DNA from 3 places in the Heyndrickxia sp. FW510-T9 genome. Region 2 is predicted to be linked to each of the others. Evidence: riboswitches for the same ligand, from Rfam matches in the RefSeq annotation. Region 2 holds a riboswitch; each other region holds the start of a gene.

Region 1 (4,284 bases), on a different contig from region 2:
AATTGTGAAAACCAACACTGAAGGAGAATTATCCATTACTTTAAGCTTAAAAAGTAATGAGGAAACGAGAAAATCTTATCCATTTGATTTTGAGGTCATTTATAAATATATCTTAGAAGAGAATATACTTATCATAGAACAAGAGTATAAAAATCTTTCCAGTGTAGACATGCCATTTTATGCAGGCTTTCATCCATATTTCAAAACGTCTCAAAAAACGTTAACATTAAGCTCTGATGCAAAAAAATATTTGGACTACAACGATAATCAAGAAAAAGCTTTCACAGGAACAATTGATTTATCGGATAAAAAAGAATCCTTGATGCTTTTGGACGCTACGAAAAATGAAATAGAATTTAAACTTAAGGAAGCAAATAAGAGGATTTCATTAGAATATGGTGATGAATTTAAATATGTAGTTTGTTGGACTGAACAAGGAAAGGAATTTGTCTGTATCGAGCCTTGGATGGCAAAAACTTCTGAGTTTAATCAAAAAGAAGAATTAGTTTATATTAAACCGCAAGAGTCCCTATCTACCTTTATTAAAATTATAGTTGAGTAAAAAGACAAGGTTCGCACCTTGTCTTTTTATCATTTCAATGGAAAAAAATATACGGGATAATGGTCTAGCTTTTCGAAGCCTAATTTTTCCGCAATGGCAATTGAATCCTTCCGAAAAACTTCCGTTGTCCAGTGAGGGTTACCTCCTAAAGCTAAGCATTCTTCGATGAACGATGTTGCCATTAATGTTGCAAGTCCCTTGCCACGATGCTCCGTACTATACGTATTAATGCCAATCTCATATTCATTCCCACCGACAAATACTGAAATACATGTTCCTATCACTTCTTCGTCTTTTAGAACACAATAGCCAATTCCGTTTTCCAAAAATGAATCCAACGTTTTCCAAAACTTAAGAATCTCGTTTTGGATAATGTGAGACAAATCTTTTTGTAAAATAGTCTCATCTATTTTTGCAATTTCATATCCAAAAGGTGCTACTTTCTTCATTTGAAGCAACTCAAAACGATCCTTATGAAACTTAAAAGGAACACGCTCTCCTTGCTGCACTGTAATTTTGCGAAAAATATTTCGTAAAGCTGCTTCCCAGCTGAAATGTGGAATTAGCTCCAAATTGAAATACTCTTCACCAATCTGCAGCGCTTTTGGGGTAATTTCATCAATAATATATTTTTCCAAGGAATCAAGAAAGGAAGAATTTTGACTGTCGCCCGCTAAGTAAAACATCTCATTAATAGCCCACACTAATACAGTGGTTGGTTTTTCGAGATTATTCACAAAAATTCTCCCACGGTTTGTTCCACTAATTACACCGTTAATGACTGGGTGGAGTTCAAGTTTTTTAAATAAGCTATTCATCTTATTAAAATCTTGAAACGGTAATTCATAAATCATCTATTATCCCTCTCATTTCTGTATTTTTATCTCACTTGCAACAAAATACAGAAATGCAGTTAAATGATGTAGCAATGAATCAGCTCCTTAAAAATGATAAATAATAAAAATTATAACAAATAATATAATATATAAATAGTTTTGAAAGTTTACTTTAATTATCGAACTCTATCATTTATTGTTAAAAATTGTTGATATGAGTAATAAAATAGTGATATTGTAATGAATATAAAGAAACTAATATTGGCAAACCTTTCGAAAGATTGGGACGCAAAGCTACGGGTCTTAGGTTCATAAGAATGATGATCGCCGGGTTGCACAACTTTAATAACCTACTATTCAATATTGGTTATATTATTATAAGGAATAGCCTTTCTATAGTAAGTAAGCAGCTATTTGGCTCCCTTCACCGAAAAGTCATCACCCGTTCCCCTAGCTTCTCGTCACACCTTTCCTAATCATTAAGCTGAAGCTCTAATGACAAAAATTACCATTTTAAACTTCAAAGTTCATATGACTTTGGTGCCTACAATTATTTTTTTCTTGCCATGGAAAATTGTATATAGAAAGAAGGATTTATAAGAAAATGTTAATCGAAGTAAATCATAAGTCAGATAGATATAGCTATAATCAAATAAAACAACAATTAAATTCGTATATTTTTCCAGCAAATTCCTTGACGTTTTTGGCGAATCAAAAAAAGGAGATTGAATTACCAGGAGATCAAATCGTTGATTATATTCTTTGCAATATTCCAAGAAGACAAATTCTTGAACTTTTAGAGATGCTGCAAATTATTAAAAGCCGTAATTCAGATACCACTAATTACCTTCAATATATATTACATGGGATTAACGAAAATAAAGAGTGGATTAGACGTAAATAGAAAAAACCCCGCGAATGCAGGGGTATTTTCTTTATTCATATCCATTTGAAACAACATCTATCCTTCCTGTCTCTGGATCGATAACTAGTCCATGAACAGGAACTCCTTCAGCCAATAAAGGATGATTCTTTATCATATTCACACTATGTAGGACACTATCTTGTACATTTTCAAAGCCCTGAAGCCATTGATGTAAATCAATTCCTGAATATTCAAGTGTTTTAAATGTGTCCTCTGATATTCCTCTTTGTTTCATACTACCAATCACATGCTCACCATCTAAGCCACTCATTCCGCAGCCATAATGACCAATAACCATAATCTCATCCGCCTGCAGCTCATATACTGCGATAAGCAGACTACGCATAATACTTCCAAACGGATGGGTAAGAATCGCTCCTGCGTTTTTTACCACTTTCACATCTCCGTTTTTCGTATTTGTTGCCTTGTGTAACAGCTCCACTAATCTTGCATCCATACATGTTAGGATGACTAATCTTTTGTCAGGGAACTTTGTGGTTGTATATCCTTCATACATTTTGTTTTCAACAAATTCCTTATTGTACGATAGAATTTCATTTAATATTGTCATTAATACCACCTCATCATTAATGTAATATATATAAGAAAAAAAGAAAAGGAATCGGTCTCATATTCTCCAAGTATCTTGCCAATTATTCTTAATTGCTCTTTAGTTAAAATCATGCTAAAGTTAATTCTGAGTTAATTTATAGGAAATGAGGGAATTGAATTGGGTAGAGAATTCAATGAGCTTTTTAATGAATGGTCCCATTCTTATGACCAAACTGTTACTGGCAATGATCCCGAGTATGAAGAAGTTTTTATAGATTACGATAAAATCCTTTCCACAGTAGCCGAAAATTCTTTTGGAAATGTATTGGAGTTTGGAGTAGGTACTGGGAATTTAACTGCTATTTTAAATAATAAAGGACTGAATGTATTTGGAATTGAGCCATCTGAAGGGATGCGAGCTATTGCAAAACAAAAAATGAAAAACATCACTATTTTAGATGGAGATTTTCTTGAATTTCCGCAAATAGAAGCAGCTATAGATACCATAGTGAGCACATATGCTTTTCATCACTTAACAGATGAGGAAAAGGATTTAGCTATCCAAAAATATAGCAAAATATTAAAAGAGAACGGAAAGGTTGTTTTTGCGGATACGATTTTTCCAACAGAAGAAGCAAAACAAGAAAAAATAAACGACTCTTTGAAGAGGAATTTTCATAGACTTGCAGAAGATTTACAACGGGAATACTATACAACCATTCCTGTTTTACAGCATATATTTGATAAATACGGATTTGAGGTCTCTTTTACAAAATTAAATCCATTTGTTTGGTTAATCGATGCAAAAAAGAAGGGAGAAATAACTCATGACAACTGAAAAGAAAATGAATGTAGAAAGCTTTAATTTAGATCATACAAAGGTAAAAGCACCATTTGTACGTCTGGCTGGAGTGAAAGAAGGGGTGAACGGAGATGTTATTCACAAATATGACATCCGTTTTTGCCAGCCAAATAAAGAGCATATGGAAATGCCTGCATTGCATTCTTTAGAGCATATGATGGCAGAATTTAGCCGTAATCATACCGATAAAATTGTGGATATCAGCCCAATGGGTTGCCAAACTGGATTCTATTTATCGGTCATCAATCATGATGATTACGAAGCAGTTCTAGAAATACTTGAAAAAACATTGAATGATGTCCTTACAGCAACCGAAGTTCCTGCATGTAATGAAGTACAATGCGGATGGGCTACTAGCCATAGCTTAGAAGGTGCACAAGAGATTGCTAGAAAAATGTTATCTAAAAGAAATGAATGGACAGAAATCTTTGCATAGGGCTGTTTTCGTACCAGTTATTGGTTTTCGTCATTTGTTTTTTATCCCAAATTAGATTTAATTTCGGGGCATCTTTTCTTAAAAGAATTTCTGTTCTTAAGCCGAATGAAA
Region 2 (4,284 bases):
CCTGTGAAAATCTATGTATATGCAAAGGGGATTACGATGAGTGGAAAAGCATGGGAAATTAGAGAGCAATTAAAATTATATAGAAAACAGTATTACTATGTTCATGATTGGATTAAGAAAGTCAACAAATAGCAAATGTTTTGCGAACTAATAGTATTTTTCGCTAAAATAGAGAAAATAAAGCGAAAGGAAAAATAAAATGAAAAAAAATAGACTAGGAACTTCTGATTTATATATTTCTGCGCTTGGATTAGGATGTATGTCACTAGGGACTAACGAAAAATATGCAAAAGAAATGATAGACGCCGCGCTAGAGGAAGGCATCAATTATTTTGATACTGCTGATTTGTATGATTTTGGGGTAAATGAGGAGATTGTTGGGAAATCATTAAAGCATGTTCGCGATAAGGTGATTTTAGCTACAAAAGTAGGAAATCGCCCGAATAAAGATCATTCAGGATGGAGCTGGGATCCTTCGAAAAAGTATATAAAGGAAGCTGTAAAAGAAAGCCTAAGAAGGTTACAAACCGATTATATTGATTTATATCAATTGCACGGTGGTATGATTGAAGATAATATTGATGAAACAATTGAAGCATTTGAAGAGTTAAAATCGGAAGGAATTATTCGATTTTATGGCATTTCCTCTATCCGTCCCAATGTTATTCGTGAGTATGCGAAAAATTCTTCCATTGTCAGTATTATGATGCAATACAGTCTTCTGGACAGACGACCGGAGGAATTGTTTCCATTTCTTGCGGACCACGAAATAAGCGTAGTAACAAGAGGCCCGCTCGCTAAAGGCTTATTAAGTGAGAAGTGGCTGAATAAACTTTCCGACAAAGGGTATTTAGATTACTCTAATCAAGAACTTCGAGAATCGCTAACTAGCATACAAGAAAAATTAGTCTCTAACAAAAGGTCCATAACTGACTTAGCTGTACAATTTAACTTAGCAAATGAAGTAGTCACATCGGTTATTGCAGGAGCAAGTTCAATTGAACAAATAAAGAAAAACGCACAAGCGGTAAATTCCAATCCTTTAACCACAGAGGAAAGAAAGATACTCCTTACTTTGACGAAGGATACTACTTATCAAGAACACCGTTAAGTTTTGGAATTAACCTTTTTTGTGAACAAAATAGATAGATGGTCGATATGCTTGAACAAGCCTTAGATTACGAATAACAGCGAAGTGAGAGCATTTCGTCCAACAGCTATATATTCTGCCTATGATGTGTAACTCATTATCATTTAATTTAAAAAGTTTTCAACAATTTCTTAATCTTTTTTACAAAATGTTCGTCTTTTTTCATATTAAGTGTAAGATAAAAGAAGCGATAAAATTCCTTTCAGAATGCTTTTTGATATATTTCGACAAAATAGTTTAAATTATCTAAATATTCACCTTTTTCACATTCCACTTTAAAAGTTTTTTCATTATTTCGACATCGACATTTTTTTCGAGAATCGCGTTTTTATTTTCTGTATACTCAAAAATGTAGACAAAAAGTAGTGGATAAATAGAATGGGGAATTATCAGAAAAGGGCAAACTTATTGAAAAATAAGGACGCAAAGTCACAGGTCTAAAGTTAATACGATGACGGCTGGGCTACCTGAAATACATCGTATTTTAGGAGGTTAAAATGGAAAAGAAATTAGATGTTAATTCAAAAAAACTGGATCAAGAATGGGTTGATTTAATTTTAGCGGCACTAGATATGGGAATTACTGTGCAAGAAATAAAAGACTTCTTTGATAAAAAGTCAACTGAATTAGAAGTAATGTAAAAATCTTTGCTCTACCATTCTATCATACATATTTTATTTTACTTCTTGATATCGATATTTCAATTCTTATAATTTTTTTACAAAACCGTTCTAAATATGGAACCACGATTTCGTTATATGCTATAATAAAGCGAAGGATGTTGACATAATTATGATTGGACAACGCATAAAGAATTTTAGATTACAAAAGCAATTATCATTATCAGAGCTTGCTGAAAGGGCGGGTATCGCAAAATCATATCTTAGCTCCATCGAAAGAAACATTCAATCCAATCCATCAGTTCAATTTCTCGAAAAGGTATCGGCAGTTCTAGGTGTTTCTGTTAATTCTTTACTTCATGATGAAGGTGAAGAAGGAACAGACAATATTGAATTAGATTCTGAATGGGAAAAACTAGTACTAGATGCGATGAAATCAGGGGTTTCAAAAACTGAATTTCGTGAGTTTCTAGAATTTAACAAATGGAAAATAAATAATAAATAAAGCGTTCAATGATTAATCCCACTTGAACGCTTTTTTGTTTTTCTTATTTAAACTTCTTCCAATCCATTGGATTTTCGTTTAATAATTCTGCAAATGATTTATTCTTCTCTCTTTTTCTTCTTTCTTCTTTCTTACGTTCTTCCTCTTGAAGTTTTTGATTGTCTTCTTCCAGTTCTAGTTCAGCTTGAGCTTGTTTTAGCTTTAATAAAATTTCATTATTTAATGTATCTTGTAAGGTTAGCAACTCATTCGGTTTTTCTTTTTTTCGATGATGTTTTTGCGGTTTATTTGATTTTGCCATTGTATTTTCTCCTTTATAAAAGGCTCTTTTTTTAAACTTGGCTGCTTTTGTAAAGTAAATCTTATATGCTCTTCATTCTCTATAAGAATAGGTATCCTTTTTAAGAAAAGATGCCCCGAAACTAATTCTAAGTTAGGATTTAAAATAAATTACGAACGTTAAAATCGGGTTTTGGATTTTAACAATTTATACGAAAACTGGCCTATTAAAATAAAAAATGAAGAAGGAGAGTCAGGTTTTTTCACCTACTCTCCATTCATTTTACTACAGTCCGTTAATAAGCATCTACTTTTACATCCTCTGGAACGATTAAAGATGGTTCTGTTGAAGAAAGTATCTCTTCTACCGTGTACCCTGTTGCCACTTCTCTTAAAACAAGTCCTTCCGATGATACATCGATTACTGCTCGGTCCGTAATAATTCGATTCACAACCCCCTTACCTGTTAAAGGAAGACTGCAATTCTTTAAAATTTTCGATTCACCATTTTTATTCACATGGTCCATTATTACTATAATTTTTTTGGCACCATGAACTAAATCCATGGCTCCGCCCATTCCCTTGATCATCTTCCCTGGAATCATCCAATTCGCCAAATCACCTGACTCCGATACTTCCATGCCACCCAATATCGCTACATTTATGTGCCCACCGCGAATCATGGCAAAAGATTCCGCACTATCAAAATAGGCGGATCCCGGTATAGCTGTAACGGTTTCTTTTCCTGCATTGATTAAATCAGCGTCGATTTCATCCTCTGTTGGATACGGACCAATACCGAGTAAGCCATTTTCCGATTGTAAAACAACTTGTTTATTTTCTGATATATAATTGGCGACTAAAGTAGGCATACCAATCCCTAGATTTACATAATGCCCATCTTCAATTTCCTTCTCCGCTCTTCTAGCAATCTTTTCACGTACTGAACCTTTATCTGCAGACATACTTCTCTCTCCCTTCCCCGGTGTTTATTTGCTGATTGTTCTTCTTTCAATCCGTTTTTCTTGATTTCCTTGTATGATTCGCTGTACATATATACTCGGAGTATGAATGAAATTTGCATCCAATTCACCAATTTCATAGAGATCCTCTACCTCTGCTATTGTAATCTTTCCCGCAGCAGCAATCATTGGATTAAAATTTCGTGCTGTTTTGTTGTATACTAAATTCCCCATTTTGTCGCCTTTCCAAGCACGAACGAGACTAAAATCTGCCGTCAAGGCTTCCTCAAGAACATACTCTTTACCATTAAGGATGCGAGTCTCTTTTCCTTCTGCAATCGGTGTTCCCACACCAGCAGGAGTATAAAATGCAGGGATTCCTGCTCCACCTGCACGAATTTTTTCGGCTAAGGTGCCTTGTGGTGTTAATTCTACTTCCAATTCCCCAGCTAATACTTGGCGTTCAAATTCTTTATTTTCACCAACATATGAACCTATCATTTTCTTTATTTGTTTATTTTGTAAAAGTGGCCCTAGCCCCCAATCGTCTACTCCACAGTTATTGGAAATAACCGTTAAATCCTTTACACCTTTTTCGACGAGTGCAAGAATTAAATTTTCTGGAATACCGCAAAGTCCAAATCCACCAACCATTAATGTCGCGCCATCATGAATATCTGCAACCGCTTCTTGGAAGGATGTATATACTTGTTTCAAATTTTCTCTCTCCCTTCTATTCTACTAAGCTAATTCAACAATTGTTGCTAC
Region 3 (4,284 bases), on a different contig from region 2:
GCTCCAGAAAAAATAACAGAAGAAGCCCAAAAAAAGAAAAAGGAATTCATCGTATCAAATGTTTCCAATCTTTTCAAAGGATTCCGTTATAGTGAAAACACAAAAACTTTACTAGTTCAGGCAGGTACATCCATGCAACCGGAAGAGTATTTGACTTACCGTTTCATCAGTTTACTAGCACTAGTGTTGATAGTCATTCTTTTTCGATTTTCATGGTACTTGATTTTACCTTTTGCTATTGTCGGTTTTGTGATACCTACTTTTTATCTTTCATATAAACGTAAAAAAAGGTTAAATAATCTCCCACAGCAAATTATTGATACTCTTGGCATGATGTCTAATTCAATGCGGTCAGGGTTTAGTTTTTTACAAGCAATGCAACTAGTAGGAAAGGAAATGCCTGATCCTATAGGGCCGGAATTCGAACGTGTCGTTCGGGAAGTAGGTTTAGGAATACAGATGGAAAAGGTATTTGAGGATCTTATACTACGTTTACCTAATAAGGAACTGGAGGTTGCGCTACAAGCCATTATGGCTCAAAGAAAAAGCGGCGGTAACTTGTCTGAGCTGTTAGAAACACTGGAAGATACGATTCGGGGAAGAGTCAGTATTCTTGGAGAGCTAAAGACATTAACAGCACAAGGAAAATTATCCTCTTTGGTCATTACCTTTCTACCGATAGGAATTGGGGGATATCTCTACTTCATAAATCACGATTATTTTGCACCAATGTTTCATCATCCACTAGGGATCATGTTGATGATTTTTTCTGTTCTGTCAGTCATGTTTGGCTGGGTGTTGATTCAAAAGATTATCAAAATAGAGGTGTAAAACATGTTATCCATCATTTTTATTATTTTTTCTGTAATTTTTTTCATGTGTTTATCCGCTGGAATATTATTTTTCCTTTTCGGCAGGAGCATTTCCTTTCAAAAGAAGGTTGATAGTTACTTTACTCTGAAAGAAACTCAAGGGATTGAGAAAGAACCTTTGTTTAAAAAAAAGCAACGAAAGCGGTCAACGGTACTACAAACTTATTGGCTGAATGGAACGGAATTAATAAATAAAAAAACTTCTTCCACCAAACGTAAAAAACTGGAGTTACTCATTCGCGAAGCAGGCTTCTCTTCTAAGTTTTCTAGTGCTGATTTTCGGCTATTTCAACTATTGCTAAGTATAGGAGGATTTCTATTTACGATACTTCTCCTTTCTCCAATGGTGGATGAGAAAAGTATGCTTGTGTTGCTGGCATTTGCAATTTGCTTTCTTGGCTACCGGTATCCACTCTTCTTTTTAAGTAAAAAAAAGAGCAAGCGCATTAAACAAATCAATGTGGATATGCCCGACTTTTTTGACACCGTCAATCTACTTATTGAAGCCGGTAACAGTCTGGATGCGGCAATCACAACGGTGTGCCACAAGGGAAAAGGCCCGTTATCGGAAGAATTTCTCATTACATTGGAAGATATGAAACTAGGAAAGACAAGGCGTGAAGCTTTTTACGAATTGCGTAGAAGAGTTCCTTCAGAACCCCTACAAAGTGTCTTGGCTTCTCTCATTCAGGCTGACCATTTAGGAGTGGGAATGGCAAAGGTACTCAAAAATTTAACAACTAGAATTCGTGAACAAAGGAGGGAAGCTGCTAGAGAACAGGCAATGAAGGCTCCGGTTAAAATGTTATTTCCAATGGTAATATTCATCTTTCCATCCTTGTTTATTGTTATCCTAGGTCCTATGATTATCAAATTGCTGACCACTGGATGGTAATGTTGATGCTAAAATCTGGGTGCAAGTCTTTGGGTGCCTGGCACTCAAAGAATTTTTGAACATGTCTCAATTGATTCTAATTATGTCGTAAAATGAAGAAATCTTATGCTTTATGCTTTTTGTTAGAAATGATACAATTTTATAACAAAATAAAAAAATTCTGATAAAGGCAAACCTATTGAAAAGTAGGGACGCAAAGTCTCAGGTCTAAGGGAACCCTATGATGGCTGGACTGCCGGATTTATTCAATTATTGAGGGGTTGTTCAATTTGAAGTTTAAATCCATTATCTGCTTTTTGCGTCGAAAACATAGGTACAGCTATTACACACATACATGCATAACATGTGGAAAAATACATAGGAATGTTGATCTTTGAGCCTAAGGCTCTATTTTTTTTTGCATACACATATAGTCAAATCATAGCGATGTATGAACATTGAAGGAATATTCCCTTTTTAAAATTAATAGAGTATTATTTGATAGTGAAAGTATATTTAATAGTTCGAATTTTCGAAAGGTGATAGAGGGATATGGACAATGTTTCATTAAGAAGGCAATATGATTTAGATTGGATTCGTGTGTTAGCTACCCTTGGAGTATTTCTTTACCATTGCTCCATGTTTTTTAATCCATTTCCATGGCATGTGAAAAATAATGTGTTAAATGCTAGTGGGATTTTAGCTTTCTCTTTATTTGTTGGCGCATGGATGATGCCGATATTTTTTGCAGTATCAGGGATAGGTGTTTCTTATGCCTTGAAAAAAAGGAAAAATACTGAGTTTCTTAAGGAGCGAATGATTCGGTTATTTGTACCGCTTGTATTTGGGGTGTTTGTCCTAACGCCACCGCAAGTCTATATGGAACGTGTATCTCACCACCAGTTTCACGGTTCATTTTTTAGCTTTTTTCCTCATTTTTTTGATGGTGTGTACTTGGATATTGGAGGTACAGGAAATTTCGCATTCTTCGGTTTGCATTTATGGTATTTACTTGTACTAATAGTCTTCTCTATTATTGCATTGCCGCTATTTAGAAAGGTATCTGGAAGGAATAAATTTGGAATTCTCCACCTGTTTCTACTTCCCATTATTCTCTTTGCATCTGGAATTATAAAGACAGTTAACTTAGGTGGATGGGATATCGTATTTTATTTCATTATCTTTCTGTATGGTTATTACTTTTTTTCCAGTGTATCCTTTAAAACGGTTATTAAATCAACCATTAAAATACACTTTAGTTTGGCACTTTTAACCTCTTTGGTTTTTATCTCTTGGTATTTAAAAGGAATGCCGCAACAAGACTCTGTTCAGGATTATATATTCTATGCAATTCGTATCATTAATTGCTGGAGTTGGATATTATGTATCTTTTATTTAGCAGACAAATACTTATCAAATACGAATCGATTTTTGAAGTACGGAAGTGAGGCTTCCATGCCATTTTATATTTTACATCAACCGGTTATTTTGTTGCTTGGTTTTTTCATCCGTGACTTATCTTGGCCAGTACCGATTAAGCTAATTTTCCTTGTTCCAGTCGCCTTTATCATTATCATGCTTTGCTATCATTTCGTCATCAAACGAATCAACGTATTACGATTTCTATTTGGCATAAAGAAAAAGGGAAATGAAACGGAGGGACGGTTCTACGGTTTCAAAACAAGGAAACAAGCAGCCGGTGGATGAACCTGCGTAAATCCGTTTCATCTGCACGAAATATTAAATGAACCGCACGAAACGGCGGTTCAATCTGTACAGAAAATTAGATAAACTGCACGAAACAAAGTACAAACTGCACGAAATAGGTAAAAAATCACACCGAACGTCTTATTCGCTTAAATAGGAATTATACAAGATATAAGTATTCAAATTGATGGCTTTTATCTTGTTTAGCACCATTTTAAAGCTTAATGTATTCCATTAATAATTTTTAACATAAGCGTCTGATGGAATCCGATCATACAGATGAAATATTGTAATTCACTTCCCACATTTACATATCTATTTGCAAACTGATTTTTTGGTGCATTTACCTAAAAAATAAATATAATCCAATCCAGTAAAATGATATATTAATCTAGTTCAAACGTATAAAATATTAATTATAGAGATTATTTCCGTGTTCTGGAGATTTTTTTAAGGGGGAAGAGTATTGAAAAAAGCATTTATTTTTTCTTTAGTATTGATACTGAGTTTGAGCTCTGGAATCTTTTCTTCATTTAAGCATGGAAAAGTATATGCGGAGTCTAACCCGGTTGAAATCGGATTTGTACCAAGCGATACGGCTTTGGATCCCAATAAGCCAGTGGTATATATGACCAAGCTTGGTAGTAAAACTATTTATTCCGTCAATTATGAGACGGGTGTAACTAAAAAATTGATTTTGCCATATGCAGCTGAAAGACTAGAGATTTATAAAAATAAGTTATATGTGACACAAGTTAAAGAGAGCCATAATAGATATAATTCTGGACCTTATTCCGGTGTAGTTGCGGAGGTTGATCTAAAAGATTTTTC

The links. Region 2 has a riboswitch for cyclic di-GMP ahead of AC3WJF_RS05705 (anti-repressor SinI family protein). Riboswitches for the same ligand answer to the same signal wherever they lie in the genome.
Region 1: linked by a shared signal. The riboswitch ahead of AC3WJF_RS08780 (hypothetical protein) and the one ahead of AC3WJF_RS05705 (anti-repressor SinI family protein) in region 2 are both predicted to bind cyclic di-GMP.
Region 3: linked by a shared signal. The riboswitch ahead of AC3WJF_RS07950 (acyltransferase family protein) and the one ahead of AC3WJF_RS05705 (anti-repressor SinI family protein) in region 2 are both predicted to bind cyclic di-GMP.

The regions. Positions count from the first base shown of each region.
Region 1 covers NZ_JBYSWK010000012.1:99,555-103,838, reverse strand. Annotated here, with positions in the region: gene AC3WJF_RS08790 (aldose epimerase family protein) at 1-562, shown strand, start outside; gene AC3WJF_RS08785 (GNAT family N-acetyltransferase) at 592-1,416, opposite strand; cyclic di-GMP riboswitch class I at 1,652-1,738, shown strand; gene AC3WJF_RS08780 (hypothetical protein) at 2,003-2,302, shown strand; gene AC3WJF_RS08775 (beta-class carbonic anhydrase) at 2,334-2,894, opposite strand; gene AC3WJF_RS08770 (class I SAM-dependent DNA methyltransferase) at 3,054-3,713, shown strand; gene AC3WJF_RS08765 (S-ribosylhomocysteine lyase) at 3,703-4,173, shown strand.
Region 2 covers NZ_JBYSWK010000007.1:72,727-77,010, reverse strand. Annotated here, with positions in the region: gene mciZ (Z-ring formation inhibitor MciZ) at 4-132, shown strand; gene AC3WJF_RS05710 (aldo/keto reductase) at 200-1,111, shown strand; cyclic di-GMP riboswitch class I at 1,539-1,621, shown strand; gene AC3WJF_RS05705 (anti-repressor SinI family protein) at 1,648-1,791, shown strand; gene AC3WJF_RS05700 (helix-turn-helix domain-containing protein) at 1,943-2,275, shown strand; gene AC3WJF_RS05695 (YqkE family protein) at 2,319-2,576, opposite strand; gene AC3WJF_RS05690 (CoA transferase subunit B) at 2,851-3,519, opposite strand; gene AC3WJF_RS05685 (CoA transferase subunit A) at 3,544-4,233, opposite strand; gene AC3WJF_RS05680 (acetyl-CoA C-acetyltransferase) at 4,258-4,284, opposite strand, start outside.
Region 3 covers NZ_JBYSWK010000011.1:20,689-24,972, reverse strand. Annotated here, with positions in the region: gene AC3WJF_RS07960 (type II secretion system F family protein) at 1-831, shown strand, start outside; gene AC3WJF_RS07955 (type II secretion system F family protein) at 991-1,767, shown strand; cyclic di-GMP riboswitch class I at 1,926-2,007, shown strand; gene AC3WJF_RS07950 (acyltransferase family protein) at 2,299-3,453, shown strand; gene AC3WJF_RS07945 (YncE family protein) at 3,920-4,284, shown strand, end outside.